Regions from separate parts of the Glaciimonas sp. GNP009 genome, predicted to be linked through region 3. Evidence: predicted binding sites of a transcription regulator. Region 3 holds the regulator's gene; each other region holds the start of a gene.

Region 1 (10,816 bases), 1.4 Mb from region 3:
CCATCCTGACCAAACATCCGAATGCGCCCTGTGTGCGTCAACAGCAGCAAGCCGACGCAATGGCCGAACAGGGCGGTGGTTTCTCTGGCGGCTAGTGCATCCGAGCATCCCAATTCTTGAAGACCTGTCGCGACACCGCTTAACGCATCCTGCAGACGTTGATTCAGATGCTCGTTGAGTGCTGGCGTGAGGCCGAGCGGTTTCATTTCCTGGAAAAAATAGAATCCTAAATCGAGTTCTCTTGGATTTTTTAGATAGAAATCGTAAAACGCCATGGCGTCGTGGGATACGCGCCTGGCTGCGGGAAGGTCGTGTTGATGGCCTTCGTGGACCGCTGAATTGAGCTGCTCGAGCGATTGCTTGAGCAGGTCGCCGTATATTTCTTCCTTGTTTTCGTAATGATTATAGATGGCGCTTGCGGTGTAACCTGCCTCGCTGGCAATGGCGCGGACATTTGCTTTCAACAGGCCATCTTTTTCGAATACCCGCCGCGCTGCTTGCAAAATCATCTGACGTTTTAAATCATTCACTGCGCGCAAACGCACCGCGCTGGGTTTGTCCGTTTTTTTTGCTGTGACCACGTCGAAGTCCAATGAAGCATCATTCGCACCGTTGTCAGTGTTCTCACTGTTGTTAATCGGGTTTGAAATCGATGCGACCGGCAATATTTTCATGTTTGTTGGCTTATTCATGAAAGAAGTTTATCACGTGAAAGACCGTTATGTGAATGCTTGACTTTAAAATGAACAGCGTTCATATTAATGATCATTACTCAAAAATGAAAGAAATATCATGTTGATGTCTTCTGCTGAATATCGCGACTCGCTCCGCAGTTACAAGCCAACTGTGTATGTCAATGGCCGGTTGGTTGAGTCTGTTGCCGATGAGGCGGCGTTTCTGCCGGGCATTAACGCGCTCGGAGTGACGTATGACTATGCGTTGGAAGAGAAGTACGCGCCGATTATGTTGGCCAAACAGCACACCTCGGGCAAGCAAGTTAACCGGATGCTACACATCAACACCAGCAGTGGAGATTTGCTCAACAAGCTGGAAGCGGTGCGTCTCTTATGCCAAGAGACCGGCTGCGCGCAACGTTATCTGGCGCATGACGCACTGAACGCGATCTATCAAGTGACGCATCGGATCGATGCCGACAAAGGCACCACTTACGGCCAACATTTCCTCAACTATTTGCATGACGTGCAGGACCGGGATCTGTCGTTGGGCATTGCTATGACGGACGCTAAAGGTGACCGCAGCAAGAAGCCGCATGAGCAAGCTAATCCCGATAGCTACGTGCATATAGTTGAACGCACTGCGAAAGGGATCGTGATTTCCGGTACCAAAGCGATTGTGACTGGCGCGCCTTATATGCACGAATTTCTGGTCATGCCGTGTCGGAATATGACGGAGCAAGATGCTGAGTTCGCTGTATGTTGTGCGGTCCCTTGCGATGCGCCAGGATTGACCATTGTTGCCCGTCCTGCCGGCCGTCCGGGCGAAAAGGCGGCACTGTTTAGCAACAAATTTGGACAATCTACCGGCGTCGTGATTTTCGATAAAGTTTTTGTTCCGTGGGAGCGGGTGTTTTACGCTGGTGAATGGGAACATTCCGGTTATATGACCTATAACTACGCGACGCATCATCGCCATAGTTGCATCGGTGCGCGTGCTGGCTTTGGCGATTTGCTGATCGGCGCTGGTGCGCTGATGTGCGAAGCGAATGGCTTTGATCCGGGTAAAGAAAATCATTTGCGTGAACAAATGGTGGAACTGATCAAGATAACCGAAGGTTTTTACGCCTGTGGCGTAGCGTCGTCGGTCTATGCCAAGATGGATGCGGGATCGCAGAGTTTTGTGCCTGATCCGGTATTTTCCAACATCGGCAAGTTGTTGTTATCGACCCAAATTTACGACATGCATCGCATCGCGCATTACGTTTCTGGCGGGCTGATTGTCGCCTTGCCGGGACCGGATGAAGATCATAATCCAGCGACCGCTGCATCGCTTGCCGAGGTATTGCGCGCCAATCCGGACGTGCCTTACGAAAAGCGGATTCAGACTGCGCGTTTTATCGAGGACCTAACCGCATCCTATCAGGGAGGATGGTATTCGGTCATCAGCTTGCATGGCGGTGGATCGCCCGCAGCGATGAAACAGGAAATTTATCGCAATTATCCCATCGGTAGCAAGGTGGAATTGGTTGAGCGATTGCTGGATCGTGGTTTGGTGGATGAACCGGGACGTGCGATTACCGCAAACAAGCAGCCGGGAAAATGTTGCGATACAGGCTGTACGCCGCCAGGAAAGGCCGTCATGGTGGACATGCCATTGACGACTAAACGATTGGAAAACGAGTGACTTTAGCGGCCTTCTGCGTGGACGGTTTGAGTGAACCGCACATGAAGGATGCGTATGCGCGCTACGCTAAATATTGAAGGGTAGGGTGTGTAGTTGAAATGCCGGTCCAGTATTGCCAACTAATGACAACTCAACCACCGGCGGTCACCCAGCGAAGATGGCGTGAATGCACATCAACTTCGCTGGCGTTAAAAGCGACCTACTTACCAGGACGGAATGACCGAACTTTTGTATTGCTCTAAAACGTATTGTTTCACTTCAGGGCTATGGTAGGCCTTCAGCAACTTGGCGACCCAAGGCTTGTTTTTATCTTCTGTACGTACTGCGATGACGTTGGCATACGGCCCACGGGCGGCTTCGATTGCGATGCCGTCTTTGGTTGGGCTAAGGCCTGCTTTTTCTGCAAAATTGCCGTTAATAGCAGCTGCGTCAAGGTCATCTAACGAACGCGGCAATTGCGCTGCATCGATTTCGACAATCTTCAATTTCTTTGGATTTTCAGCAATATCCAGCGGTGTCGCTTGTAGTCCTGCGCCCGCTTTCAGTTTCAATAATCCTTGCGCTTGCAACAACAGCAATGCGCGGCCACCGTTGGTTGGGTCGTTCGGAATACCAATACGTGCACCGACCTTTAGGTCTTTTGGCGACTTGATTTTTTTCGAGTAAAGACCCATTGGGAACGTAATGGTGTAGCCGACGTTGCTCAATTTGTAACCACGATCCTTGATTTGCGCTTCCAGATACGGTAAATGTTGATAGCTGTTTGCATCAAGATCACCAGCCGCCAATGCAGCATTTGGCTGGATGTAATCGCTGAATTCAACAATTTGAATAGTCAGGCCATCTTTGGCAGCTATTTTTTTGACCACTTCCAGAATTTCTGCGTGCGGACCGCCGGTCGCACCGATCTTGATCGGCTTGTCCTGCGCCAGGACAGGAGTCGATACCAAGCTGGCGATGACGCTCAAGCCAGCAAAAAATTGGACTAATTGACGTCGGTTCATTTCTTTCTATCCTTTTGTAAATGGGCTTGTAGGTATCCGATTTTGTCAGAAACTTTACTTGCATTGGGTATTGATGATTGAATGCGGGTATTGCGTGAAGACAGAGATTTTACCAACGGCTATATCAACGGCTATAGCGATGGCTATAACGATGGCCATTCAGCCTATCCAGACTGCATTATTTAAAAATGATCACCGATACTATTTGTGACTCAAGCGGCGTACAAGAACATCGCCTAAAGTTTGAACCAACTGCACAAACACAATCAAAATCAGTACGACGGCAAGCATGACTTCGGGCAAAAAGCGCTGGTAGCCATACCGAATTCCTAAATCGCCGAGACCGCCGCCGCCAATCGCGCCAGCCATCGCCGAATAGCCAACCAAGCTGACAAACGTAATCGTCAGCCCGGCAATAATACCGGCGAATGCTTCCGGGATCAGCACTTTATAGACGATTTGCCAGGTGGATGCGCCCATCGCCTGTGCCGCTTCAATCAAACCGCGATCCACTTCACGTAGCGCCGTTTCGACCAGTCGGGCGACGAAAGGGGCTGACGCCAGGGTCAGTGGCACAATTGCTGCCGCAGTGCCGATTGATGTGCCAACAAAAAAACGGGTAAAGGGAATGACTGCCACCAGCAAAATGATAAACGGCGTTGAACGGACCGCATTGACGATCAATCCGGCAATACGGTTAAATGCCAGATTCGGCAGCACACCATCGCGACCGGTCAGGTGCAACGCAATCCCTAATGGAATGCCTAGCACCGCGCCCAGAACGCCGGAAATGCCGACCATCATCAAGGTCTCGCCGAACGACGATAGGAATAGACTGAGCATTTCAGATGACATGGTTTAACTCCTCCACGGTAACGCCTTGCGCGCTTAAATAAGTCATGGCGGCAGCGATATTGTCGCCGCTACCATTGGCTAAAATTGCCAGAGAACCAAATGCCTGGCCTTGAATTTCATCAATCTGACCGTGCAATATGCTGAAGTCCAGATTGAATTTGCGCACGACTTCGGACAGCAACGGTTGATCCACGCTATCTCCGGTAAAGGCAAGCCGGAACAGATGGTCAGTGCCGTCAGCCGCATCGCTGCGCGCCAGGCGCGCACGCAAGCGTTGTAGCACGCCAGCGGGCAGATCTTGCGCAATCACGTCACCGATCATGGCGCGGGTCACAGGATGCTTAGGGGAGCGGAAAATATCGATGACTTCGCCATGCTCTATCACTTCACCAGCTTCCATAACGGCCATCCGGTCGCAGATCATCTTGATGACTTCCATCTGATGCGTGATCAGCACAATCGTCAGACCAAGCTCCTGATTGATTTTGCGTAATAATTCCAGAATCGAACGCGTCGTTTCAGGATCAAGTGCAGAAGTCGCCTCATCCGATAACAATACTTTCGGCGCATTTGCAAGCGCGCGCGCAACGCCAACGCGCTGTTTCTGACCGCCGCTAATCTGTGCCGGATAGCGATCTTTTAACGCTGTCAGGCCGACCAGTTCCAGCAATGGTGTCACTTTTTTGCTGATTTCGGCTTTTGACAAACCTGCAAGTTCCAGCGGTAGCGCGATGTTGTCATAGACCGAGCGGGACGATAGCAAATTAAAATGCTGAAATATCATCCCGATTTCACGCCGTGCTGCCCTTAGATCGGTGGCGTTTAACGCAGTTAAATCTCGGCCATCAACAATGATCTTGCCCGAAGTAGGTCGATTGAGAAGATTAAGCGTACGCACAAGCGTACTTTTACCAGCCCCGCTACGACCAATAATCCCAAAAATTTCGCCCTTGTTAATCGTCAGATCAACATTGCGCACTGCATCTACCGGCCCATTACTGCCTTCGAATCGCTGAGTTACTGCTTGTATTTTTATCATTTCGGAATAAAAAAAGGCAGCTGACTGCCCCAACTTCGACAATCCGCCGCCAATATAATTTTTATGTAAGTGCTTATTTTATAAGGATTTTGTCTTCCGGCAAAGTATCTTTTAGGTATTCCCATATTACCCAACCGCATAAGTGTCGGACCTACGCAAAAACGCCCCAGCCGCTTTGTGCTTTCCTTGCCGCCAACGTGGCCCGGCACTCGCGTGCTGTCTGCGTCGGCACGCCCTGCTGGGACGGTTTTGCGTAGGTCCTGGGTACTCGGTTCAGTAACAGCCTCTCAGGGGCTTGGTGTTCTGTAGCTTTCAGCGAGATTAAACCAGCAAACGCAAAAAAGCCCGCAAAAAGCGGGCTTCATATCCAAAGCAACCATCCACCCTCAACAAAATAAAGAAGATGATACAGCCACTCTGTGTGATCGCTGAGAACCGTAGCGAGCGCCGTAAGGTTGTAGCCGAGAAGCGCAGCCGTACGCAGGTACGGCGAGCATCGCAGACTACAAGATTACGGTGCGCAGTAGGTTATCAACGATCAATCTCACTACATCATGCCGTCCATGCCACCCATGCCGCCCATACCACCCATACCACCAGGCATACCACCACCTGATTTGTCGTCTGGTAATTCAGCGATCATTGCGTCAGTTGTCAGGATCAGGCCAGCAACAGAAGCAGCATTTTGCAATGCTGAACGTGTTACTTTTGCTGGATCAAGAACACCCAGCTCAACCAAGTCACCGTAAGTACCGTTAGCAGCGTTGTAACCGTAGTTACCTGTGCCAGCCAATACTGCATTGATGACAACCGATGGCTCGTCGCCTGCGTTAAATACGATTTGACGCAATGGCTCTTCAACTGCGCGCAGCACGATTTTGATACCAGCATCTTGATCGGCGTTGTCGCCTTTCAGGTCTTTAACGTTAGCACGTGCGCGCAAGAAAGCAACGCCACCGCCAGGAACAACGCCTTCTTCGACTGCAGCGCGCGTAGCGTGCAATGCATCTTCAACGCGTGCTTTCTTTTCTTTCATTTCGACTTCAGTAGCTGCGCCGACTTTGATCAGTGCAACGCCGCCAGCCAACTTGGCAACACGTTCTTGCAACTTTTCACGGTCGTAGTCAGAGCTTGCTTCTTCGATTTGGGCGCGGATTTGCTTAACGCGTCCTTCGATCGAGATTGCTTCGCCAGCGCCATCGATAATGATAGTGTTTTCTTTGCTGATTTCGATACGTGCAGCTTGGCCTAGTTCTGCCAATGTTACTTTTTCTAATGTCAGGCCGACTTCTTCAGCAATCACTTGACCACCGGTCAGGATAGCGATGTCTTCCAGCATTGCTTTACGACGATCACCAAAGCCTGGTGCTTTAACAGCAGCAGTTTTCAGGATGCCGCGGATGTTATTGACGACCAAAGTTGCCAGTGCTTCGCCTTCGACGTCTTCTGCAATGATTAGCAGCGGACGGCCCGACTTAGCGACTTGCTCCAATACCGGAAGAAGATCACGGATGTTAGAGATTTTTTTGTCGAACAACAGAACGTAAGGCTGTTCCAGAGCAACAACTTGTTTTTCTTGGTTGTTGATGAAATATGGTGACAAATAGCCACGGTCGAATTGCATACCTTCGACGATGTCTAGTTCGTTTTCCAGTGATTTACCATCTTCAACAGTGATAACGCCTTCTTTACCGACTTTGTCCATTGCCTTAGCAATGATTTCACCGATATCGGTGTCGGAGTTAGCAGAGATCGAACCAACTTGTGCGATTTCTTTGCTAGTAGTCGTTGGCTTAGCCAATGCTTTGATTTCAGCAACGATGGCGACAACAGCTTTGTCGATACCGCGCTTCAGGTCAGTTGGGTTGAAACCGGCTGCAACATACTTGAAACCTTCGCGCACGATAGCTTGTGCTAACACGGTTGCAGTAGTAGTACCGTCACCAGCGTTGTCTGAAGTCTTGGAAGCAACTTCTTTAACAAGTTGCGCGCCCATGTTTTCCAGCTTGTCTTTCAGTTCGATTTCTTTAGCAACTGAAACACCATCTTTAGTAACGGTAGGAGCACCGAAGCTACGCTCCAGAACCACGTTACGGCCTTTAGGGCCCAGAGTGACTTTAACTGCGTTGGCTAGAATATTGACGCCATTAACGATCTTGGCACGTGCATCATCACCAAAAATTACTTGCTTTGCTGCCATGTTGATTCTCCTGAATACGGTTGAATGTAGAGCGTAGAGATCGAAGCGGCCTTATTGCGAAAATTGCAATGGGCTTCGATCAATTTGAACTATGAATTACTTACCTTCGACGATAGCGAAGATGTCTTCTTCGCGCAAAATCAGTAGTTCCTGGCCATCGACCTTCACTACCTGACCTGCATATTTGCCGAAAAGAACGCGCTCACCGACTTTAACTGCCATCGGGCGAACTTTGCCGTCTTCCAGAATCTTGCCGTTACCAATAGCCAATACTTCACCTTGATCAGGCTTTTCGGCTGCTGCCTCTGGCAGAACAATACCTGATGCAGTTTTTGTTTCAACATCTAGACGCTTAACGACGAGGCGGTCATGCAAAGGACGAAGATCCATGTGTAACTCCTTCAAAATTCAACAAGTTATAATTTTTGCAGCAACATTGCAGCAACGACTGCACCGATTAGTTTGGCTTTTACAATGTGCCGCACAGAAAAAGTGACTAGGTCAGGGAGATTGTTAGCACTCTCACCTAACGAGTGCTAAGTATAGGGGTGGTTAGTTGATTTTTCAAGAGTGATGTTCTGTACTCTCTTTTTTATTTACCAAAGCCGCTACAATTAATCACAGGCGGCAATATTAATTTTTTGTCAATAAAAATACAAAGAGGTTTTGTTACAAGGGAATCTTGTCGTGAAAGCAGGGTTGCCGCTATGATGATCTGGCATGAACGTTTGGCGTGGTCTCCAAATCTGCCACTTCTATTTTTAAGGTCTTAAAGAATGCGTATTCGTAATCTGGTTTTTCATACTCATCCACGTCTGGTGCTCGCTGTGATCTTTGGTGGCGTCATCTGGGCACTCTTGCCGAATGGGTCGACCATTACCCGTGGGCTCATCAGCTGGAACGCCGGTGTGTGGGGATATCTGATCGCCATCTGGTGGATGATGGTGAGAGCTGGATCGGCACAAGTTAAAAAGCGGGCCGCGATTGAGGACGAAAACGACAGCATGATCTTGATGCTGATTTGCATTGCGGCGATCGCGAGTATCGCAGCGGTCGTTTTTGGGTTGTCTCAGGCCAAGGACTTTTTGCCGGGGCCGAAGGAAGTCCGCTATCTATTTACTGGATTGACCGTTCTCGGATCGTGGTTTCTGGTTGGCACCATGTTCACCTTGCACTATGCGCGACTGTTTTATAGTTCTGGTATTGGACCGGCACCTTTACGGTTTCCTGAGGGCGAAGAAAACCCCGATTATTGGGATTTTCTCTATTTTTCGTTCACATTAGCGGTGGCAGTACAAACCTCGGATGTGAGCGTCATGACCCGCTCAATGCGTAAGACAGTATTAGTGCAATCGATATTGACGTTTTTATTTAACTCGGCGATTCTCGGTTTGTCGATCAATATTGCTGCGGGTTTGATCTCCTAAGATTCTCACGAGCGTGGTGCAAAGAGTGTCCGAAAACACCGCATGTCGGGGACGCTTGGCCCACCATATCTCTCTACGGTGCCGGCATAAAAAAAGCGGCCAGCAAATGCTGTCCGCCTTCTAGACGCTATTTCTATCGGCTTATTCTCAAGCCATTTTTAAGCCATCCTAAGCCATTCCTAAGCCCACTTTTTTACTGCCAGCCATACCGTTTGGCATACCAACCCTTCATCATCTGCGTCAGCACCGCATACGCACCCAATATCAGCAATAGCCATGGGAAGTAGCTCAGCGGCAGCGCTTGCAGTTTGAAGTAATGCGCCAAAGGCGACATCGGCAGCAAGATTCCAATCGCCATGATGATGACGGTCATGCTGATGAGCGCCCACGAAGCACGGCTTTGGAAGAACGGTATCTTGCGGGTCCGTATCATGTGTACGATCAACGTTTGCGACAGCAAGCCTTCAATAAACCAGCCCGACTGGAACAGGGTTTGGTGCTCGTTGGTATTGGCGCCAAATACGTACCATAGCAAGGCGAAAGTGGCGATGTCAAAAATCGAACTGATCGGACCAAAAAAGATCATGAAGCGACCGATTTCTTTCGGGTCCCAACGCTGTGGTTTTTCTAAGAATTCCTTATCCACATTGTCGAACGGAATCGTAATTTGTGAGATATCGTAAAGCAGATTTTGCACTAGCAAATGCAGCGGCAACATGGGCAAAAAGGGCAAAAATGCACTCGCTACCAGTACAGAAAAGACATTGCCGAAGTTGGAGCTGGCCGTCATCTTGATGTACTTCAGCATGTTCGCAAACGTCTTACGACCTTCCAGAACACCCTCTTCCAGCACCATCAAACTCTTTTCCAGCAGAATGATATCGGCTGCTTCTTTCGCGATATCGACCGCAGTATCGACCGAAATACCGATGTCTGCTGCGCGTAACGCAGGCGCGTCGTTGATGCCATCGCCCATGAAGCCGACCACGTGGCCGTTGTCATGCAGTCTACGCACGATACGTTCTTTATGCGTCGGACTGAGTTTGGCAAATACGGTGGTTTTTTCGACTGCAATCGCCAGGTCTGCGTCGCTCATATCTTCGACGTCAGAACCCAGCAACATGCCATCGACGGTCAGGCCAACCTGACGGCAAATTTTGGCCGTTACCAGTTGGTTGTCGCCAGTCAAAATTTTGACCGTCACGCCGTGTTTTTTCAATGCATCCAATGCGGGTTTGGTCGATTCCTTTGGGGGATCGAGGAAGGCAATGTAACCGATCAGCACCAAATCCGACTCGTCGGCCACGCCATAGACTTCCTTGGTCGGCGGCAAATCTTTAGCGGCCACCGCGACGACGCGTAAACCTTCTGCGTTGAGGCTGGCAGTAGTCTCGTGGATTTCTTTGAGAAGCTCAGCACTAAATGGCACTACCGTCCCGTTGTGGCGGGCGTGGGTACAAATGGAGACGATCTCTTCGACCGCGCCTTTGCAAATCAATTCATGATGATCCTCACGTTCGCTGACGACCACCGACATCCGGCGCCGCTGAAAATCGAACGGGATTTCATCAACCTTGCGGTACGCAGAAGCCAGCGCCATTTCGCGTTGCAGCTCGGCATGATCCAGGACCGCCACGTCAAGCAGGTTTTTAAGGCCGGTTTGATAGTGACTATTCAGGTAAGCGTATTCCAACACCAAGTCATCCTGCTTACCTAGAATATCGGTATGCCGCTCCAGAAAAATTTTATCCTGTGTCAATGTGCCGGTTTTATCCGTACACAAGACATCCATCGCACCAAAATTTTGGATCGCATCCAGTCGTTTGACAATCACCTTTTTGCGCGAGAGTGCGACTGCACCCTTGGCCAACGTCGAGGTGACAATCATCGGCAGCATTTCCGGCGTCAGACCAACCGCTACGGATAAGCC
Region 2 (10,816 bases), 1.2 Mb from region 3:
GCGGCACCGGTTTGGGTTTGCCCATGGTCAAAAAAATCGTTGATGAACATGGTGGACGGATCGACTTACGCAATCGCAGTGACACAAAGGGCGCAAAAATATTAATTTTGCTGTTAAAGTTAGCACCTAGTACATTCACTGGTGATGACAAAAAAATTATTTGATGTCCGCTCTTTCCTATTATTTGGCAGATTTTCTATAAAGTAGGACATCGGCGTTATAGGATGTATGCTTGGATATAGAAGCTGCGATATGCTGCAACGTCGGCCGCAGTGAAAATATACTGGACGATCCCAAGCGCCGCGCGATACTGAAAAGCGTGGGCATGCTTAGCAGATACTTCGGTTTCTAAAGAGTCGGTTTCATCCAGTCTGCCCAGAAAAAGCATTTCGTACGTGCAATCCTGTTGCTGCTGACTGTATGGAGACTGCGACGAAGGAATACCGAAATCAAATTGAACTGGGATAAATGAGAAAAGTCGGGCGGCGCACGTACCAAGCCTAAAGGTTGCGTAGTAAGATCCTTGTCAGAATTTAAGCGTGTAATCAAATTTTTAACAATTAAACACAAGCACAGAAATAGTGCTGCAATCGCATAAATTTGACCGGAATGTCCGGCTTAAAAATTATGATTGAATGCAACAGAAAATGGGAAAGCTAACGCATGGCTAATATCCTGGTCGTTGATGACGAAATGGGAATTCGAGAATTACTCTCCGAAATTTTAGGAGATGAGGGGCATGTTGTCGCGACCGCAGAAAACGCGCAGCAAGCACGTGAATTTCGGCAAAATGGCGTGCCTGATCTGGTGCTGCTAGATATCTGGATGCCTGACACCGATGGTGTAACCCTGCTTAAGGAATGGCAGCGTGATGGGCTACTGACAATGCCAGTCATCATGATGTCGGGTCACGCCACTATCGATACTGCAGTGGAAGCAACGCGCATCGGCGCTTTAAACTTTCTTGAAAAGCCAATTGCATTACAGAAACTGCTCAAAGCGGTGCAACAAGGCTTATCCCAAGGGCCTAAATCATCCCGTGCGCCGACCATGTTTGCGCAACCGGTTATTTCCAATGAAATGCCTGATCTGGTGAGTGGCAACAATTTTGGTGCTGCGTCGACTGCGGAAACGCCACATCTCTCGCCACTTCCCGTGGCAATGTTGACGTCAGACAATCTGTTTTCATCCTCGTTTGGTCTACCATTGCGTGAAGCAAGGGATGCATTCGAGCGCGCCTACTTTGAGTATCATTTAATTAGGGAAAGTGGCAGCATGACGCGCGTGGCTGAAAAAACTGGACTTGAACGCACGCATTTGTATCGAAAGCTCAAGCAATTGGGAGTCGATCCGGGAAAATTAACGAAAAAAGGCGGATAAAGCGATTTGTCTCTTCCGTCGCAATGCCTTGTGCCACCGATCCTGTCATCGATTTTGCCACCGTTTCTTACACTGGTAACCGGCCCGTCCGCAACCAGACGAGAAAGTGCCGTCTGGTTGTCGATCAAAACCGAGGCAACATCATTACAGCAAATGCCAGGAATCATCGGTGTCATCCTCGAAGGCCTGCCAGACGGTAAATCACCGCCGGAGCCAACGCATTTCACGCTTCACATCAAACGTGTCGCCCCTGGCTGTCTTTGTTGCATTGGCCTGCTTACATTACGGGTAACGCTGAATCGCTTGCTCCGTGATCGTCCTGCTCGGCTTTATATCAGTATCGCGGACGCCACGCACATCGATAAAATTCGCGCTTTGCTCTCCACTTCCCCGTACGACGAATGGCTCACCCTGACTGACGATATCGCCACTTAAATATCAATCCGTCCAATAGCCCTCACGATCGAAAACTCTCCAGACATTACCCGGTCGACTTAATCCTCAACCACCCTCACTTTGCGGTCTTATCCAGGCCTTTCACCAAACCGGGGGCATCGTCGCCAAGATTATTGGTACCGTTTTGAATCTAATCCGCAATCTATTACGTAAAAAATCACGTTACACACTGTCACACTATTTAGTATCGTTGCGACGAACTTCCCCCCTATGAAGCCACTCCAACATGCTCAAAAGTATAAATCATTAACTTTTATTGATAGTGAGTAACTATCCTCACCATTTAATAAAATCGATTAGCACTCTACAAGTGGGAGTGCTAGAATACCTGATCAAATCAGTATGGTTTACACCCTGTTGGCAGAAAATTCCATCTGATAGCTAGGAGAAACAATGAAAAATCCATCGGTACAGACTGCGTTAATCCCAGCCGAATCGGGCGCCTTAGCGCTTGGATTTTCGGGTACTCTAGGCAATATCGACGCCTATATTTCGGCTGTTAACCGCCTGCCTATGTTGACTCACGACGAAGAAATTTCGCTGGCTCAAAAATTACGTGAAAATAACGATCTGGCTGCCGCGCAAAAGCTCGTACTGTCTCATCTTCGTTTAGTTGTTTCTATTGCACGTGGATATTTGGGATATGGCTTACCGCACGCCGATCTGATCCAGGAAGGCAACATCGGATTGATGAAAGCCGTCAAGCGTTTTGATCCTGATCAAGGTGTGCGTCTGGTGTCCTACGCGATGCACTGGATCAAGGCCGAGATGCATGAATACATCTTGAAAAACTGGCGGCTGGTTAAGGTTGCCACAACCAAAGCACAACGAAAGCTCTTTTTCAATCTGCGTAGCCATAAAATCGGTCTCGACGCGATGACACCGACGCAAGTTGACGACTTGGCAAAAACGCTTAACGTAAAACGCGAAGAAGTCATTGAGATGGAAACCCGACTAACCGGTCGTGACATCGCTTTGGAAGCGCCAACCGATGACGACGATGATAAATTTGCACCTATCGCCTATTTGTCATCCGATATGCAAGAGCCGACCAAAGTGCTGGAAGCCCAACAATACGACCGTATGCAATCAGAGGGTCTTGAGTCTGCTTTAGGCAAATTGGATGACCGTTCACGCCGCATTGTGGAGTCGCGCTGGTTAGCGAATGACGATGGTTCTGGTGCCACCTTGCATGAACTTGCAAAAGAATTCGGTGTTTCCGCCGAGCGCATTCGTCAAATTGAAGCAGTGGCACTCAAGAAAATGAAAAGTTCTTTAGTGGCTTATTCTTAATTTATTTTATTAATAAGATTGAGTTGAATTGAATTAACTAAATCACTAAAAAAACAAAAAGCGCCGACTGGCGCTTTTTGTTTATAGCAATGATTTAAAACGCATCACCAAAATACCAGTTCGGATATTTATTCCTACACCCTTAACATTTATAGAATAATAATATTAAGACAGCAGCATTTTTAAATCATGCGCAATCGGATCTGGTCCCTGGCCATTGCGTACAAACAAGCGGATGTGACCTTCCGGGTCAAAGACGTAACTACCCGCCGTATGGTCCATCGTGTAACTACCCGACGTCTTGCCTAGTACTTTTTGGTAAAAAACGCGGAATTCCTTAGCGACTTTTTCAGTCGCCGCCAAATCACCATACAGCCCGAGAAAGCGTGGATCGAAAGCGGGAACATATTGGGCTAGCAGCGCCTGCGTATCGCGCTCAGGATCAACCGTCACGAACAACACTTGCACTTTATCAGCCAGCGGCCCTAACTCCTTCATCACGCTCGACAACTCGGCCATCGTCGTAGGACAGACGTCAGGACATTGGGTATAACCAAAAAAAACAACGACCACTTTGCCCTTAAAGTCAGCTAGCGTGCGTGGCTTTCCGTTATGGTCAGTCAGAGCGAAATCGCGCGCATAACCAAGGCCGGTTACATCCGTGTTAATGAATTTGCTGTTTTGTGGAGACAATGTCATTTCCTGACTACCGCCGCCAGAAATACCAGCACTGCCAGCACTACCAGTGGTTGCTGGCTTATCACCGCATGCTGCCACAGATAAGCCCATAGCAATAACAATGCAAGAAGCGGCAATTGGTCTTAAAACTGAGAAGAAACGTTTCATTTAGACTTTCAATAACGGACGCACCGTGCATCTCAAAATTTCAGGTAATGGTCGACCAATAGAGCAGCAAACAGCAGCGACAAATAAATGATCGAAAACGCAAAAGTTTTGCGCGCAATCAAGTCCGTGTAATGTTTGTAAATCTGCCACGCGTACCATAGAAAAATAGCACCCAGAATGGCTGCACTCACCAGATAAATCAACCCGCTCATACCGACGGCAAACGGCAGCATCGTGGTGGCAACCAATGCGATGGTGTAAAGCCAGATATGAAACTGTGTAAATTTCAATCCATGCGTAATTGGCAACATCGGCAATCCGGATTTAGCATAATCGTCACGGCGATACATCGCCAACGCCCAAAAATGCGGCGGTGTCCAGACGAAGATAATCAAAACCAGAATCCAGGCTTGCATCGGCACGTCATTTGCAATGGCTGCCCAACCCAAGGCAGGCGGCATTGCGCCGGATAAGCCGCCGATAACGATATTTTGGGGTGTCGCAGGTTTGAGGATGATCGTATAAATCACGGCATAACCGATAAACGTCGCTAAAGTCAACCACATTGTTAAACCGTTAACAAAAGTATACAAAACCCAGCTACCAATTCCACCGATGACACCAGAAAAGATTAACGTCTGGGGAACAGTGATCTCACCCATCGCCATTGGTCGCCGCGCAGTACGCGCCATGCGTGAGTCAATTTCGCGCTCAACCAGACAGTTCACAGCAAAAGCAGCCCCTGCAAAAAGCCAGATACCAATCGTCGCAGCCACTACACGCTGCCAATCCGGAAGTGTAGGAGTTGCTAGAAACATACCAATAACGGCACAAAAAACTGCCAATTGGGTCACGCGGGGCTTGGTCAATGCCCAATATTGGGCCACGCGATTTCGAGGTGCGGTTATGGTCGTCATGCGGTCACTAATTTGAAGTAATGCGGTCAGCTTGTGCTGGGTTATCTTGTACCACCGGTACGAACTGCTTTGCGGCGGGAAGTCTCGTCTTATAGTTTAACATGACCAGCAATACCAGAATCAGTGCCGCACCACCGTTGTGCGCAACAGCAATGGCGAGCGGCCAATTAAAGTAGATTGTCGCCAGCCCTGTCAGTAGTTGCACTCCAATAATAATCAGCAGCCAATTACCCGTCTTGCGCAGTCCGTCGACTCGTCGCGCTTTGCAAGCAAGCCAACCAACAAAGGCGATCACGACGAAAGCAAACATTCGATGCGTCCAATGAATTGCGGTCAACGCCTGAAATGGCAAGTACTCACCATCAGCGGTTTTACCTAAATGCCGCCAGAGTGTAAATCCATGCTCGAAGTCCATGTCCGGGATCACCATCCCATGGCAAAGTGGAAAATCATTACACGCCAATGCCGCGTAGTTAGTACTTACCCAGCCACCCAACGCGATCTGCATAATCAACAACAGCATCCCAATCAACGCCGGAACGGCTAGTTGACGTCCCGCCGCTGAAACCGGTCGGTGATCATTTTGTCGTGCGGCCAGCCACGTTAGCAATGCTAATAAGGTTAAGCCCAGCAACAAATGTGTCGTGACAATAATCGGCTGCAACTTCATCGTCACAGTCCAGGCACCGAACGCGCCTTGCAAACATACTGCAAAAAATAACAATGTCGGAAACCAAGGGGAAAACTTGGGGTCGCGTTGCGCCGAAGGTAACTTAACACGGCCTTGAGCAGTATCAGAGCCCGAATTGGATGCTATCTTAAGGACGATTTTAGGTGCTGCACCTTGCGCAGGTTTAAGCGTCGTATCGGATGCACTGGACGCTGTGATTGCGACTGGCTTCAGCCAACGCATCCATGCCACTGCCATTAATCCAATGATCAAGACACCCACACCCATCGCGAAGTACCGATGTGTCATCTCAATCCACGCCTTAATCAGCGTCACCGGACCAGTTGGCATTGCCTCTTGCGCTGCACTGATATGCGCATGCGCCAACAATGGATTGGAGTGGCCATAACAACCGGGCCAATCGGGGCAACCAAGGCCTGAATCCGTCAGACGCGTAAATGCCCCGAACATGATGAGGTCAAATGTCAAAAACAGGGTGACCCACACAAGCTTGCGGTATTTGTTAGTGTCTTTGGAGGCCCAGACGACACTGAGCGCCAACAACGCCACCAGTATCCCCATTGCACCGAGCTGAAGTAAATTTGACATTAGCCGATCGCGGAAGCTCGCAGGAGTTTAGAAAGATCGGCCTTCACTTTATAAGGGTCCGAGTCCTTGGGAAAGCGCATCATCAGGTTACTGCGCGGATCGATCAGATAAATATGATCGCTCGCGGTCGTTCCTGCATCGGTTGGCAACCAGGCTTTTAACAAATCCGGCTTAACCCGCAACAACCGGGTCCCTTCAAAAGGTTGCAAGCCTGGCATATCCAACGGTTTGTCATCGGTAATCAACAACACCCGCTCAATCCGCTCGCGCTCCTTGCCTTGCATCAATCTTAGCTGGCGCAGTTCGAACAACGTATCTTTACATTTCTTCTGGCAATCACCACTGCCGATTTGCAGCATCACCCACTTGCCTTTAAAAGCACCCAGCGTTGTTGGCGTACCATCGAGCTCCGTAATCCCTAGCTCAGGAATTGCATATTGGGACGGATCAAGCAGATCGCCATAGTTGGTACGCGACTCTGGCTTGATGACATAGTAGGTGAAATAAGAAGCAATCATTGGCGCGGCACAAACAGCGACTATGAGGAGCATTTTCAGGCGGCCATTCCGCTTCACCTTTTTGCCATCAAGCGCCAAAGGCTGTTTTACCGGGTTTTCTGCGGGCTGATTATTCATGTTCACGGTCAGAGGAGCTTTTTGCATCTTTGATTCCCTGTCTACATCCTGTTACAACAAAAAAGAGGAAGGCCATGACGGCCAGCGCGTACCATTGGAATTCATAACCGCGATGCATCTGAATACCTAGCGATGGACTGGTCCAGTCGCGAATAAGACCATCTTGGTTATTGCCTGTCTGTTCAATCAAAAGCGGTTGCAACTGAAATTTACTTACCGTTGCCAAGGCAGCGATATCAAGATTTTGTACAATAGCGCCCGGCTTAAGTGTGGCCGGCTGACCCAGTTGCAACACCCGACCAACACGACTGCGCACCACACCCCCCACTTCGACTACACCGCTTGGGGTTGGGTACGGTAATAGAATCGCCCGATTTTGTGGATTGAGTGGTAACCAACCACGTTGGACCAAAACATGTACCTTTGAGTTCTCGATTTTAAGAGGCATCAGCACATAAAATCCGGGCTTACCTTTATAACTGCGATTATCCAGGTAGATCGGCCACTCCTGCGCAAACTCACCCCGGACGGTCACGCGCCGGTATTCTAGCTGATCAGCGCTCTCATTCGCAGCCCTAAGACGAATCGGGGCCTCAGCGCCGCGCTGTTTAATGGCATTTTCAATCGCTTGTTTTTGATCACCCCGTCGCGTCTGCCATTGCGCTAGCGAAACACCCAACGCGACCAGCAACACGGTGGCCACAAACGGGATCAACCTAAAACGGAATCTGAATTTGAAACTGAATCGCATTACAATATCGCCTTAGTTATTGATTCCTTAAGCCATTCCATGAAAATCATTGTTGCCATCGCTTTCATTCTGATCATCGCTAGTCTGGCGTCCGCGCTCATTTTTCTGATGCGTGACAAAGGAAAAAGCAATCGTACCGTACAAGCTTTAGCGCTTCGCGTAGGCTTCTCGGTGACCCTGTTCATTCTGATATTGGTAGCCTACAAACTTGGTTATATCCAGCCAACTGGCATCCGCTAGAGCCTGACAGGACGCCCATCCGGCGTAGCGCTGACTTGTGCGACTGGCCCATGATGCATGTGCGTCAATCCAGTATCCGGGCCGAGCATGTAGATGGAGCAGCCTGACTCGGGATGCTGAAGCTACCATAGCGATTCAGATGTTTTCAAAGCACACAGTTAACCTATTTACCACTTAATTTCTGGCAGTAAAAAAGCCGCACCGAAGTGCGGCCTTTCTTTATGTCTACGGTTGTTTGTAAGTAACTTACAGCCAATACACGACAACATACAAACCGAGCCACACAACGTCTACAAAGTGCCAATACCAGGCGGCGCCTTCGAACGCAAAATGGTTATCCGGTGTGAAATGACCCTTCAACACACGGTACAAGACGACTGACAACATGATCGCGCCAATTGTTACATGGAAGCCGTGAAAGCCAGTCAGTAAGAAGAAGGTTGAACCGTAAATGCCGGAAGTCAGTCTGAGGTTGTAATCTTGGTACGCTTCCATGTATTCAGCTGCCTGAAAACACATAAAAGTAGCACCAAGCAGTATCGTCGCCGCCAGCCAAAAAGCTGTTTTGGCACGATGACCAGCGCGTAGCGCATGATGAGAGATCGTCAGAGTCACACCAGATGTCAACAACAACGCAGTGTTAATGGTTGGGATCGGGAAAGGCCCCATCGTCCGGAATGTTTCAATCGTGCCAGCGGGGCCAGTGTTACCCCAATGCGCAGCAAAATCGGGCCACAATATTTTGTGATCAAGATCTGCCAGCCAAGGCATGGAAATACTACGTGCATAAAATAATGCGCCGAAGAAAGCAGCAAAAAACATGACCTCGGAGAAAATGAACCAACTCATACTCCACCGAAATGATGTATCGATACGGGGGCTATAAAGTCCGCCCTCAGATTCGTGGATCGCGTCGCCGAACCATTTGTACAAAACGACTAGCAATCCCAATATACCGAGAACACACACTTCCGGAGCGAAGGCAACACTATTGACCCAGGCTGCCGCACCTAACATTGTCACCAGCAGCGCTACACCGGCTAACACAGGCCATTTGGATGGACCAGGCACAAAATAGTAAGGCACATTACCTTGTTGAGAACTCATTTCCATCTCCCGATACACATTTAAATAATTTTTTGAGCTTATTTTTGGAGCTTACTAAGCGACGACCAACTTCACAATCGTAATCAATATTACGATGAAAATGATTGCACCGATAACGCCGGCAATCACTACATGGATTGGGTTTAAACCCGCTGCGTCGCTTTCGTAATCTTTCTTTTTACGTACACCGAAGAATCCCCACAATACCGCTTTGACGGTTGCGCCAAATGACACTTTACGGCGACTTGCCTTCTTCAGTTCTGACATGTAATACCCTTTAACCTGCTTTTTATCGCCTTAACAGCCAGACCACAAATTTGCACTCTTTCTGCCAAACAGCGCATCGCCGCCATCTAATCCTGTCTTGCAACATGATGACAGTCTTGTCAGGATGCTAAGCTGGCTTTGCCACTACTGGTTTGCTGATCTCAAAAAATGTGTAAGACAACATAATCGACTTCACATCTTTAGGCAACTTAGGATCAATATAAAACACGACCGGAAATTCCTTGGCCTGATTTGGTCCGAGCGTCTGTTGCGTGAAGCAAAAACACTCCACTTTCTTAAAGAATGCTTCTGCTTGCATCGGTGCATAACTGGGAATCGCCTGCGCATCCATCGTCCGCGCTTCTTTATTAACGACTTCGTAAATGACTTGCGTCATTTCACCGGGATGCACTTGCATGCTACTCACCGCAGGACGGAAGCGCCAAGGTCCGCGCGCATTTCCATCAAACTCGACCGTAATCGTTCTGGACTTATCAATCTGCGTATTCGTCGGTGCAACGACAGTACTATCTTGCGGAGTCAAAAAATTGACTCCGGTCAATGAGCAAATGGATTTGTACACTGGCACAAGTCCATAGCCGAAACCAAACATCAATACGGCAATCACAATAAGCTTGCCGAGCATTTTTCGATTTAACTGTAGCGCGTAAGCACGCCCTTCACCATTTGGCTTTGGTGCATCCATCAGGTGAACCAGACCCGGTTAACAAATATGCCTACAAAAAACGCCAGCGCAACGGCTGCTAACAGCAGCGCGGTACGCAGGTTGTTTGGTTTTTTTCTATCTGACATGGGTGAGTTGGCAGACTCTCATCTGCCTTTCCTATCATTTTACAATCGGTGGCACTTCAAAGGTATGAAACGGTGCTGGGCTTGGAATCGTCCACTCCAATCCTTCAGCGCCATCCCAAGGCTTCGCAGGGGCTTTTACGCCACCTTTGATCGATGGGATGACAACGAAGAACAAGAAGTAAAGCTGGCTCAGACCGAAACCGAATGCACCGACTGATGCAAGCATGTTGAAGTCGGTGAACTGCGCGGGATAATCTGCAATCCGACGTGGCATACCCGCCAAACCCAGGAAATGCATTGGGAAGAACGTAACGTTAAATGTGATCAAAGACGCCCAGAAGTGAATCTTACCGCGTGTTTCGTTGTACATGAAACCAGTCCACTTAGGGCTCCAATAGTAGTAACCACCAAACAAACCGAACAACGAACCCGCCACCAAAACATAGTGGAAATGCGCCACGACATAATAAGTATCCTGCATCTGGATATCGATTGGCGTCACGGCCAGAATCAGCCCCGTAAAGCCACCCATGGTGAACACAAAAATGAAACCGACTGCGAACAACATAGGTGTCTCGAAAGTCATCGAACCACGCCACATTGTTGCGATCCAGTTAAATATCTTCACACCAGTCGGCACCGCGATCAACAACGTTGCGTACATGAAGAACAATTGCGCAGTCACTGGCATACCAGTGGTGAACATGTGATGCGCCCAAACGATGAATGACAGAATCGCGATTGACGCGGTTGCATACACCATTGATGCATAACCAAACAGTTGCTTACGTGCGAAGGCAGGGATGATTTGCGAGATGATGCCAAACGCAGG
Region 3 (10,816 bases):
GTCCGCTTGGGGACACCGTGGAAGCTCAACACCAACTTATCCGGCATCCCATTCATCGCCCAATGCGTCAGCACCGACTCTTTTAGCGCATGAATATAGGCTTCGTGATCATGATAATGCTTGATAAGACGCAACTCGGGCACATTGCGTACCTTGGCGTAATGACTAAATACGGCGTCAAAAATGGACGCCGTGGTGGTCGCCGAATACTGCGGATAGGCTGGAACAATGAGTACCCGATCACAGCCGTCCAACTTTAATTTGTCCAGCACCGATGACACGGACGGATTGCCATACCGCATGGCATAGGCAACCTGCACTTTGTGCCCACGTTGCCCCAGATAACCACGTAACAAGGTTGACTGCTTTTCGGTGTGCACTTTGAGTGGTGAGCCCTCATTGGTCCAGATCGACGCATATTTCAGGGCTGATTTTCCTGAACGAAACGGCAAAATAATGCCATGCAAAATCAACCACCAGATTGCCCGTGGGATTTCAACCACTCGCGTGTCGGAAAGAAACTCTTTCAAATACCGCCGCACCGCGCTAGATGTTGGCGCGTCAGGTGTTCCCAGGTTTACCAGTACGACTGCTGTTTTTGATGTCGTGCCGTGAGTGAAAGGTGGCTCTTTACGAAAGCGCATGCGAAATTCCTAAAAAATTATCTGCGGCACAATATAGTGAGCGCACTTGAAAGCTTGAATAAAACCAGTTCCTTGAAACTTCTTACTTAGCGCGCGTCATTGACCGCGCCGCCGCATTATCTGGATAATGCGCAACACCGCCTTCGACGTTCCACTATGAAGCCAGTAACTCGCGTGCGTGCTTACGCGTTGTTGCGGTAATTTCAAGACCGCCCAACATCCGCGCGATTTCTTCCACTCTGCCCTTGGTATCAAGGCCATCAATTGCCGATACGGTTTTGTTGGCAGCACTTTGTTTACTTACCTGAAAATGCTGATTGGCTTGACTCGCGACCTGCGGCAAGTGGGTGACGCATAACACCTGACGCGCCTGACCAAGGCGTTTTAGCAAGCGGCCGACTACCTCGGCGACGCCGCCACCGATTCCACTATCGACCTCATCAAATATCAACGTTGGGGTAGCCGTGGCGCTTGACGTAATGACCGAAATTGCCAAGGCAATCCGCGCCAGTTCGCCTCCGGAAGCAACTTTTGCCAAGGGTCGAGGCGCAACTCCGGCATGGCCAGCGACCAAAAACTCAATTTGTTCAATGCCATACGCAGCAGGTTCACAAGGGTTTAAAGCGACTACAAAACGTCCACCATTCATACTCAACTCTTGCATCGCTATCGTCACGGTATTCGTCAAATTTCTGGCCGCTTTGGCGCGGGCCTTTGATAACTTTTGCGCCAATCCAAGATAGATCGTCTTAAGCTTTTCTTCCTGCGCGCGCAAAGCATCAAGATCGCTGGCATCGGCTAATTGCTGCAATTGGACGGAGAGCGTGACGAGCTCCTGCGGTATAGCATCAGGTTCGAGCCTGAACTTACGTGAAGCGGAGTGAATTGCCTCTAACCTGCGATCCACTTCGTTCAGGCGTGCAGGATCCAGCTCAACCCGGCTCAGATAATCATTGAGGGCGTACACCGCCTCTTGCAACTGAATCCGCGCTGGTTCCAGGGCTTCCAATACCGGCTTCATATCCGCATCCAGATCGACTAATTTTCCAATCTTGATGTTGAGTCCTGATAACTGCGACAGCATGGGAATATCAGACTCTGAAATTATATTCAGCGCCTCTTGCGCGCCTTCGATCAAGCTGGCGGCATGCGACAAGCGACTATGCTCGTTGGTGATGTCATCCCACTCGCCCGGCTTGACCGCTAGTTTTTCCAACTCACTCACTTGCCATTCGAGGCGCTCGCGCTCCAGCAAAACGTTCTTGGCGTTTGTCTCAAATTCCTGACGTTGACGCGCCAATCCACGCCATTTTTTATACGCAGCCGCAACGATTTGCAAATCGTCCTGCAATCCTGCTTGTCCATCTAACAGTAGACGTTGTGAATCCGCTTTCAAGAGCGACTGATGCGCGTGTTGCCCATGAATATCGACCAGCATTTCGCCGAGTTCGCGCAATTGCCCTGCGGTCGCGGCAATGCCGTTAATGTAGGCCTTGGAACGTCCTGCGTTATCTATCACCCTGCGCAGCAGTACACCACCTTCTTCGCTCTCAAATTCGTTCGTGGTCAACCATGCTCTGACTGCTTCACTGGTGTCAATCGGGCTGCCTTCGCTGCGGTTTGATACCGAAAATTCGGCGCTGATGTCTGCTTTGGCCGCACCCTCGCGTACGACGCTGGCGTCACCCCGCCCACCTAACGCCAAAGCAAGCGCGTCGATCAGGATGGATTTCCCCGCACCGGTTTCACCGGTGAAGACAGTAAAGCCAGAGGCCAGGTCAAGCTCAATGGCATCAACGATAACAAAATCGCGAATGGAAAGGGTGCGCAGCATGGAATCGAATCAGGTTGTAGAACAAAATCGGTTTCAGGAAAGCGGACTAAGGTATCGGCGGTCAGCGCTGGTGACAATACCGTCGAAGCAGCAGTGTACTGCAATTGATCGCGCAGGACACCGCACCCATTCCGCAATTAACGCAAATGACCGTCTGCCGAAGGATACTCATTCCAGTGTAACTTCTGGCGCAGGGTTTCATAGTAACTCCAGCCAGCAGGATGTAAAAAAGTGATCGCGTGCTCAGAACGCTGGATGACGATGCGGTCCCCAAGTTGCAGACTGGTCAGCGACTGCATATCAAAATTAACATTGATCTCCCGACCATTGACAATTTCAATGACGATTTCGCTACTGTCCGGCACGACAATCGGACGATTGGACAACGCATGCGGTGCAATCGGCACCAACACAATGCCATTCAACGATGGATGCAGCAAAGGCCCGCCAGCAGAAAGCGCATATGCCGTAGAACCGGTGGGAGTCGAAACGATCAGGCCATCGGAACGTTGGTTATACATAAAACGACCATCCACATCGACCCGCAACTCTGCCATGCCGGAAGTACCGCCGCGCGAGACAACAATGTCATTAAACGCTAGCGCACTAAAAATAACGACATCGTCACGCTTGACCACGCCTTGTAATAAGGTCCGCCGTTCCGACTCGACATTTCCATCCAGCATTTCCCCCAATACCGGAAGCATGCGTTCAAGAGAAATATCGGTCATAAAACCAAGTCGCCCTTGATTAATACCGATGAGCGGAACATTGTAAGGTGCCAGTTGACGCGCAATACCCAACATCGTGCCATCGCCGCCGACAATGATCGCGGCATCGGCTTGCTGGCCGATTTGCTCGGGCGTCATCGCCTCGAATCCGGTTAAGGCAATATTTTGCGCGGTCTCGGCCTCAAACACGACTTTATGTCCGCGCACCTGAAGAAAGTCGGCCACCTCGGTCAATGAGTCGTCAATACCGGCGGCAAAATACTTGCCAACGATCGCAATAGTTTTAGGCAAACTAGGTAAATTCTGTTGATGAGATAATTTTATAGGCCACATGCCGCCGATTAGACCATAATTTGGGTCTGCATTAAAGCTTCTCTAGAGGATACTCCACGATTCCATGAATAATATCGCTAGTCACCGTCAACACTCGCCCAGCGCTGCACCCATTAAAGCCGTCTTGTTCGACCTGGACGATACACTTTGGCCAATCGTACCGGTATTGATCCGCGCAGAGCAATTATTGTATGACTGGCTTTGCCTCAACGCACCGGCCGTCTCGGAGGCATTTACGATCGCCAGTCTGCGGCAACGGCGTCAAGCGTTGAGTGCCACTAATGCCCTATTCAAAATTAATTTATCGGCTTTACGACACGCTGGACTGACTGAAGCATTTAATACTGTTGGCGAAGATATTAGCAAGATTGATGCCGCCATGGCGCTGTTTGCTGAGGCGCGTCATGCGGTGACGCCCTTTGACGACGTTCAACCGGTGCTATCTCGCTTAGGACAACACGTATTACTGGGTTCAGTGTCGAACGGATTTGCGGATCTGGAGAAAATCGGCCTGTCACAGCATTTCGCTATATCCATCGCCGCGCATAGCTTCGGCTGCGCTAAACCTGATCCCGCGATCTTCCATGCGGCGTGCCAAGCCCTTAATGTCAGACCCGAAGAAGCGGTCTATGTGGGTGACGATCCGCTTTTAGACGTGGTGGGCGCGCGTGAAGCTGGCTTGCGAAGCGTTTGGATTAATCGGTTTGACCGCGTATTGCCCGTTGGAATCGTAGCAGATGCTCAATGCGTCACGTTACATGAGCTTGAAACATGGCTGGAAGATCAATCCGCCAGCACGTAAAATCCCTCATAAAATCTCTTTTGATAGAGAAAATCCACGCCGACGAATAGGCGCGATTCGGCTTAACAGTGTATAAATACAATTATTAAGGGCCAGACACCTGTCAGACCTGGCTCATGGCAAATCACGCCAGCACTTACCAATAATCGCCATGCATCTTGATACTCGCGCTCAAACTCTTCTCAAAGCCCTCGTGGAACGCTACATCGCGGATGGGCAACCGGTAGGCTCGCGCGCACTCTCAAAAATTTCCGGGCTGGAATTATCTCCCGCGACCATACGCAATATCATGGCCGATCTGGAAGAAATGGGTTTTGTTGCGAGTCCGCATACCTCAGCGGGACGGGTACCAACGCCCCGCGGCTATCGTGTCTTTGTCGACACACTATTGACGGTCCAGCCGATTGACGAGGGCGTGCTCGAATCGAGAATGCAGGCAAGACTGCAAACTAACTCGCCGCAAAAGATCATCGCCAACGCTGCGCAAGTGTTGTCATCGCTCTCACAATTTGCAGGCGTGGTACTAACCCCAAGGCGTGAATCGGTGTTTCAGCAGATTGAATTTTTACGACTTTCTGAAAAACGTATTCTGCTCGTCATCGTCGGCCCTAGCGGCGATGTGCAAAATCGACTCTTGTTAACAGATGTCGACTACACCCCTTCACAGCTCGTACAAGCGGCCAATTTTATCAATCAAAACTACGGAGGCCATAGTATTGATGACGTTCGCTTACGCCTGCAAACCGAAGTTCGCCAGTTGCGGGATGATATGAATCGACTCATGTTGGCCGCAGTTGAGGCCGGTAGCGAGGCGATGACCGACGATGCTGACGAAGTTGTCATTTCAGGTGAGCGCAATCTACTCAGCGTGACTGACCTGTCATCGAGCATGAGTTCCTTACGTAAGCTGTTTGATATGTTTGAACAAAAAACCAATTTGATGCGACTGCTGGACATATCAGGCAAGGCCACCGGCGTTCAAATATTCATTGGCGGCGAATCACAACTGGTTCCAATGGAAGAGATGAGCGTCGTCACCGCACCTTATGAGGTGAACGGAAAAATCGTGGGCACGCTGGGTGTGATCGGTCCGACGCGCATGGCATATCAACGCGTGATACCGATTGTCGACATTACAGCAAAGCTGCTTTCCAATGCATTAAGCCAGAACTAGTCTGGCTTAATAACTATTTCGGATCACTAAGTCTCGCTCAGTAAGAAAAACAGCAAGCATCGTTTAATGCCTTACGATCCGAAGCTTTGGAACGCACAGCATTAATGCTACTCGGCGCATGACCCAATTACTTTTTTACGCAATTCCGGCAGTGACCGTACAGCGCCAAGGCGTGATCCGCAATCTCAAAGCCACGCTCTGTGGCGACGGCTTTCTGGCGAACCTCAATTTCTTCGTCGTAAAACTCTTCGACCAGACCGCAGGTCAGACACACCAGATGATCATGATGCGATCCTTCGTTTAGCTCAAAAACGGCCTTGCCGGTTTCAAAATGATTACGCTGCAACAAGCCAGCTTGCTCAAATTGGGTTAATACACGATACACAGTTGCCAAACCGACATCAAGATTCTCGGTAAGCAAAATTTTATAAACGTCTTCAGCGCTTAAATGTCGGACTTCACTATTTTGAAATATTTCCAAAATTTTGAGTCGGGGCAAAGTAGCTTTAAGGCCACTAGCTTTTAGTTCGGATGGATTGTTAGGCATGTTTACGTCGCAAATGGATGATCTGCTTTATCATATAGCGTTTTAGCACAATTGCTCAATCAATTAAGATACTTATGCGAATGTTGCTCTCCCGTACTGCCCGCACCTCCGCCTTTACAATAGCTGCTGTTTCCATGGCTTTGCTGGCTGGCTGCGCATCAAAAAATCCTCTCATTGACGGACCGACTTCGGCCACCGGCGCCAATGCAGCTAACGCCAGTTCGGGAATACCGACTGGCGATAGAGCGGGCGATGGCGTCCAAACCATAAAGAATCCCCGTTTTTTCGGAATCCTTTCTCCTTATCGCTACAATATCCAACAGGGTAACTTTGTTTCGAAAGAGATGATCTCGCAAGTCAAGGAAGGCATGACCACAGAGCAAGTATCTTTTGCGCTGGGTACGCCATTACTGACAGACATGTTTCACGCGAATCGTTGGGATTATGTTTTCCGTTTGCAAAAAGGCAATGGCGAAATCACTTCCAGCCGCGTCAGCGTTTTCTTCAAGGATAACCTTGTGGTCCGCGTAGAGGGTGGTGATCTGCCGACTGAAGCAGATTATCTTGCACGTATTTCGGGTGGTAATAAAGAAGCTAAAAAAGCCACCAAAGATAGTGGAATTGCAAAGGATGCGCCTACGCCTCCTCCGACAGCACCCACAAAATAACCAGTCAAAGCCTTAAATAACGATGAATCAAATGAAAATTGCTGTTGCTGGTGCGTCCGGTCGTATGGGACATATGCTGATCGAAGCCATCCAGAATGCAGAAGATGCCACATTAACCGGCGCGCTGGATGTGCCGACTGCGCCCGGATTAGGATCCGACGCCGCCGCTTTTCTGGGCAAGCCGTCCGGCGTGAATATCGAGTTCGATCTTGCTACGGGCTTGGCTAACGCTACCTTTTTAATTGACTTTACGCGTCCAGAAGGCACGCTTGCACATCTCGCCTATTGCGCCGAGCATGGCATCAAAATGATCATCGGCACGACAGGTTTTGATGAGGCTGGCAAGGCGGCGATCGCAGAAGCAGCAAAAAAGACAGCCATCCTGTTCGCTCCCAACATGAGTGTCGGCGTCAATGTCACCATGAAATTGCTTGAAATGGCAGCGAAGAGTTTTTCGCACGGCTATGACATTGAAATCATTGAAGCCCATCACCGCCACAAAGTCGATGCGCCGTCTGGCACAGCGCTGAAAATGGGCGAAGTGATTGCTGATGCACTTGGTCGCAAACTCGACGAAGTCGCCGTCTATTCGCGCGAGGGTGTAACCGGTGCACGCGATCCATCTACCATCGGCTTCGCTTCCATACGGGGCGGCGATATCGTTGGCGATCATACCGTGCTGTTTGCCAGCGATGGAGAGCGCGTTGAAATCACACATAAATCGTCCAGCCGTGTGACTTATGCCCATGGCAGTTTGCGCGCTGCGCGCTTTCTTAACGACAAAGCAACGGGTTTATATGATATGCAGGACGTTCTTGGGCTTCGCTGAGTAATTAGCAGAGTAATAAGCTGATTGTTACCATGATTTTTACGCAAATTCAGGGCCGGGCGATGTCAAAATACAAACAATGACTCGCCTATGGCATGGGAAGTGCGCAGCAGATAACACTAATTTGTTCATTAACCATGTTCGGCCTGCTTGTACTCGATTTTTACCCATACTTTGAGCGCTCCTCCTAGCTTCTCATGGCGAGTTTGATGTTGATGACTCAACCGACCTGGAGTTGCGCTCAAAATGTAATAAATTGTTGCCAACTAATGATCTTCACCTAAAGATCGTTATGCTGCCCCACCACCATCCGGATCAACAACATGAATGATAATCTCGGGTTCGCCCACTATTGGTCGCAAGGCGATGCTGTCTCTCACGGCGTAGCCTATTTGCTATTGCTGATGTCCGTGATTAGCTGGTACTACATTTTGTCCAAAGCCTTGAGTTCCTGGCGTATCCGGCGCAGCGCTTCATCGCTTGAAGGATTCTGGCAAGCACCGACACTAAATGATGCGATTGCCGTCATCAAACCGGTCGATACCGAAAATGTTTACGCACCTTTAGCCATACAAGCGGCCGACGCTGCAGGCATTCGGTCACCGATGACCAGCAAACCCGCCGCCTCGCTCAACGCCGGCACCGATCTTGGCGAACTGGTCACACGCACATTGCGACGAGAAATCAATCGCGTTTCGTCACGGCTGGAAAGCGGATTAACATTACTGGCATCAGTCGGTTCAACCGCCCCTTTCGTCGGTTTGTTTGGTACGGTCTGGGGTATTTATCATGCTTTGATGGCAGTCTCTGCATCGGGAACTGTGCAGATCGACAAAGTCGCAGGACCAGTTGGCGAAGCACTCATCATGACCGCACTTGGTTTGGTAGTTGCGATTCCCGCAGTACTGGCCTACAACGCGTTCACACGTGTTAATCGCGTTACACTGGCAGAGTTGGATGCGTTCGCGCATGATTTACATGCTTATTTGACGACTGGCAGTCGCGTTGGAAAATAATTTAGCCTCCTAATAGCCTTATACACTCATCACTAACTTCAGTCCGGAACCAGTATGTCATTCGGTGGATTTAACGACAATCAGCACTCAGCGCCAATGGCCGATATCAATATCACGCCCATGGTCGACGTCATGTTGGTGTTATTGGTGATTTTTATCATCACAGCACCACTATTCACGCATGCGGTCAAAGTCAACTTACCGACCGCCCAATCCGCTCCCGCTCCAGAAAAGCCAGAGACGGTATCGCTGTCAATTGACCGCGCGGGCAAAATGTTCTGGAATGACAAGCCCATCGCAGAACCAGAACTGACAACGCAATTAATCGCTGCCGCACAACGCCAACCCCAGCCGGAATTGCAGTTGCGGGCCGACAAAGACACCCGATATCAGGTGTTGGCGCAGGTTATGTCACTGGCACAAAATAACGGTTTGACAAAAATCGGCTTCGTAACCGACCCAAAAAGCGTCCCTGCAGCAAAATAACTCCCTATTGAAAGACGGTCACTTGGTGAAATACTAACCGCCTCGCTTTTGGCAAAAAGATCGTCTCATCGTTAACTTCCGTCGACTCCCACAATCCCACTATCGTATGAGAGCACCTGAACCAGTATAATCACCGGTTCAGGGATAATTCTCCTATGCTTTTTCACATTCACTTTTTTAGTCCATCACGCCATGCAAGAAAAATACAGCCCGACCGACGTCGAAAAATCGACGCAAGACCATTGGCGCGCTATTGATGCCTATAAAGTCGTCGAACACGCAAAAGACAAGAACGGTCTAGATAAGCAAAAGTTTTACGCCTGTTCGATGCTGCCGTATCCATCCGGCAAATTGCACATGGGTCATGTCCGCAATTACACCATCAACGATGTCATGTATCGCTACATGCGGATGAATAACTACAATGTGTTGATGCCAATGGGTTGGGATGCGTTTGGCATGCCTGCGGAAAACGCGGCGATGGCAAACAACGTACCACCGGCCCAGTGGACTTATAGCAACATTGACCACATGAAAACGCAGATGCAATCCATGGGACTCGCCATTGATTGGTCACGTGAAATGACGGCGTGCAAGCCAGAGTATTACAAATGGAACCAATGGATGTTCCTTAAGATGCTCGAAAAAGGCATCATCTACAAAAAAACCGGTACCGTGAACTGGGACCCGATCGACAAAACCGTGTTAGCCAACGAGCAAGTTATCAATGGTCGCGGCTGGCGTTCAGGTGCGCTGATTGAAAAGCGCGAAATTCCAATGTATTACGCCAAAATTACCGATTACGCCGAAGAATTGCTGGACCACACCGAAACCAAATTAACAGGCTGGCCAGAGCGCGTGCGCTTGATGCAAGCGAATTGGATAGGCAAATCAACCGGTGTGCGCTTTGCTTTTCCACATAAAATCGAAGAAGATGGCAAGCTCATTCAGGATGGCAAATTGTGGGTGTTCACCACTCGTGTCGATACCATCAAAGGCGTGACCTTTTGCGTCGTAGCGCCAGAACACGCATTGGCCACCTTCGCCGCAAAAACGAATCCCGAACTGGTTGAATTCATCGCCGAATGCAAAAAAGGTGGGGTTGCCGAAGCAGATATGGCGGTAATGGAAAAGAAAGGGATGCCAACCGGGCTTTACGTTACGCATCCGCTGACCGGCCAGCTGGTCGAAGTCTGGGTCGGCAATTATGTCCTGATTACTTACGGCGATGGTGCCGTGATGGGTGTTCCTGCACATGACGAGCGCGACTTTGCGTTCGCGCAAAAATACGTATTGCCGATTCGCCCGGTGATCGCCGTGGAAGGCAAAGTGTATTCCACCGAAACCTGGCACGACTGGTATGCAGACAAACAAAATGGTCGCTGCGTCGACTCCGGAAAATACGATGGCATGCACTTTCAGCAAGCTGTTGACGCCATCGCTGCCGATTTGTCCGCGCATGGTCTGGGTGAAAAGAAAATCACCTATCGCTTGCGTGATTGGGGCATCTCGCGTCAACGTTATTGGGGTACACCGATCCCAATCATCCATTGCGAAGATTGCGGCGACGTACCGGTACCAGAAAAAGATTTACCAGTCTTATTACCCGAAGATTGCGTCCCGGACGGCAGTGGTAATCCACTTAACAAGCATGAAAAATTTTTACATGTCGACTGTCCGACTTGCGGCAAACCTGCACGCCGCGAAACTGACACCATGGATACGTTTGTCGATTCGTCCTGGTATTACATG

The links. The regulator HrcA, encoded in region 3, represses chaperone genes, less so after heat shock. The targets are predictions, from matches to a motif close to TTAGCACTCNNNNNNNNNGAGTGCTAA.
Region 1: ACXX82_RS14395 (co-chaperone GroES) is a predicted target of HrcA. The motif match lies at 7,973-7,999, and genes of this name have one in related genera.
Region 2: rpoH (RNA polymerase sigma factor RpoH) is a predicted target of HrcA. The motif match lies at 2,133-2,159, and genes of this name have one in related genera.

The regions. Positions count from the first base shown of each region.
Region 1 covers NZ_JBTGUV010000004.1:3,059,394-3,070,209, forward strand. Annotated here, with positions in the region: gene ACXX82_RS14365 (TetR/AcrR family transcriptional regulator) at 1-692, opposite strand, end outside; gene ACXX82_RS14370 (4-hydroxyphenylacetate 3-hydroxylase family protein) at 793-2,361, shown strand; gene ACXX82_RS14375 (MetQ/NlpA family ABC transporter substrate-binding protein) at 2,565-3,365, opposite strand; gene ACXX82_RS14380 (methionine ABC transporter permease) at 3,567-4,220, opposite strand; gene ACXX82_RS14385 (methionine ABC transporter ATP-binding protein) at 4,210-5,259, opposite strand; gene groL (chaperonin GroEL) at 5,807-7,459, opposite strand; gene ACXX82_RS14395 (co-chaperone GroES) at 7,556-7,849, opposite strand; gene ACXX82_RS14400 (DUF1345 domain-containing protein) at 8,236-8,886, shown strand; gene mgtA (magnesium-translocating P-type ATPase) at 9,080-10,816, opposite strand, start outside.
Region 2 covers NZ_JBTGUV010000004.1:2,915,373-2,926,188, reverse strand. Annotated here, with positions in the region: gene ACXX82_RS13745 (sensor histidine kinase) at 1-164, shown strand, start outside; gene ACXX82_RS13740 (response regulator) at 664-1,380, shown strand; gene ACXX82_RS13735 (GTPase) at 1,387-1,815, shown strand; gene rpoH (RNA polymerase sigma factor RpoH) at 2,230-3,129, shown strand; gene ACXX82_RS13725 (SCO family protein) at 3,295-3,975, opposite strand; gene cyoE (heme o synthase) at 4,008-4,892, opposite strand; gene ACXX82_RS13715 (COX15/CtaA family protein) at 4,900-6,144, opposite strand; gene ACXX82_RS13710 (SCO family protein) at 6,171-6,833, opposite strand; gene ACXX82_RS13705 (SURF1 family protein) at 6,799-7,557, opposite strand; gene ACXX82_RS13700 (twin transmembrane helix small protein) at 7,597-7,797, shown strand; gene ACXX82_RS13695 (cytochrome c oxidase subunit 3) at 8,044-8,904, opposite strand; gene ACXX82_RS13690 (DUF2970 domain-containing protein) at 8,959-9,171, opposite strand; gene ACXX82_RS13685 (cytochrome c oxidase assembly protein) at 9,299-9,877, opposite strand; gene ACXX82_RS13680 (cytochrome oxidase small assembly protein) at 9,877-9,984, opposite strand; gene ctaD (cytochrome c oxidase subunit I) at 10,019-10,816, opposite strand, start outside.
Region 3 covers NZ_JBTGUV010000004.1:1,672,715-1,683,530, forward strand. Annotated here, with positions in the region: gene hemH (ferrochelatase) at 1-644, opposite strand, end outside; gene recN (DNA repair protein RecN) at 799-2,478, opposite strand; gene ACXX82_RS08335 (NAD kinase) at 2,616-3,542, opposite strand; gene ACXX82_RS08340 (HAD family hydrolase) at 3,607-4,344, shown strand; gene hrcA (heat-inducible transcriptional repressor HrcA) at 4,496-5,518, shown strand; gene fur (ferric iron uptake transcriptional regulator) at 5,646-6,065, opposite strand; gene ACXX82_RS08355 (outer membrane protein assembly factor BamE) at 6,146-6,733, shown strand; gene dapB (4-hydroxy-tetrahydrodipicolinate reductase) at 6,756-7,562, shown strand; gene ACXX82_RS08365 (MotA/TolQ/ExbB proton channel family protein) at 7,886-8,578, shown strand; gene ACXX82_RS08370 (ExbD/TolR family protein) at 8,633-9,064, shown strand; gene leuS (leucine--tRNA ligase) at 9,257-10,816, shown strand, end outside.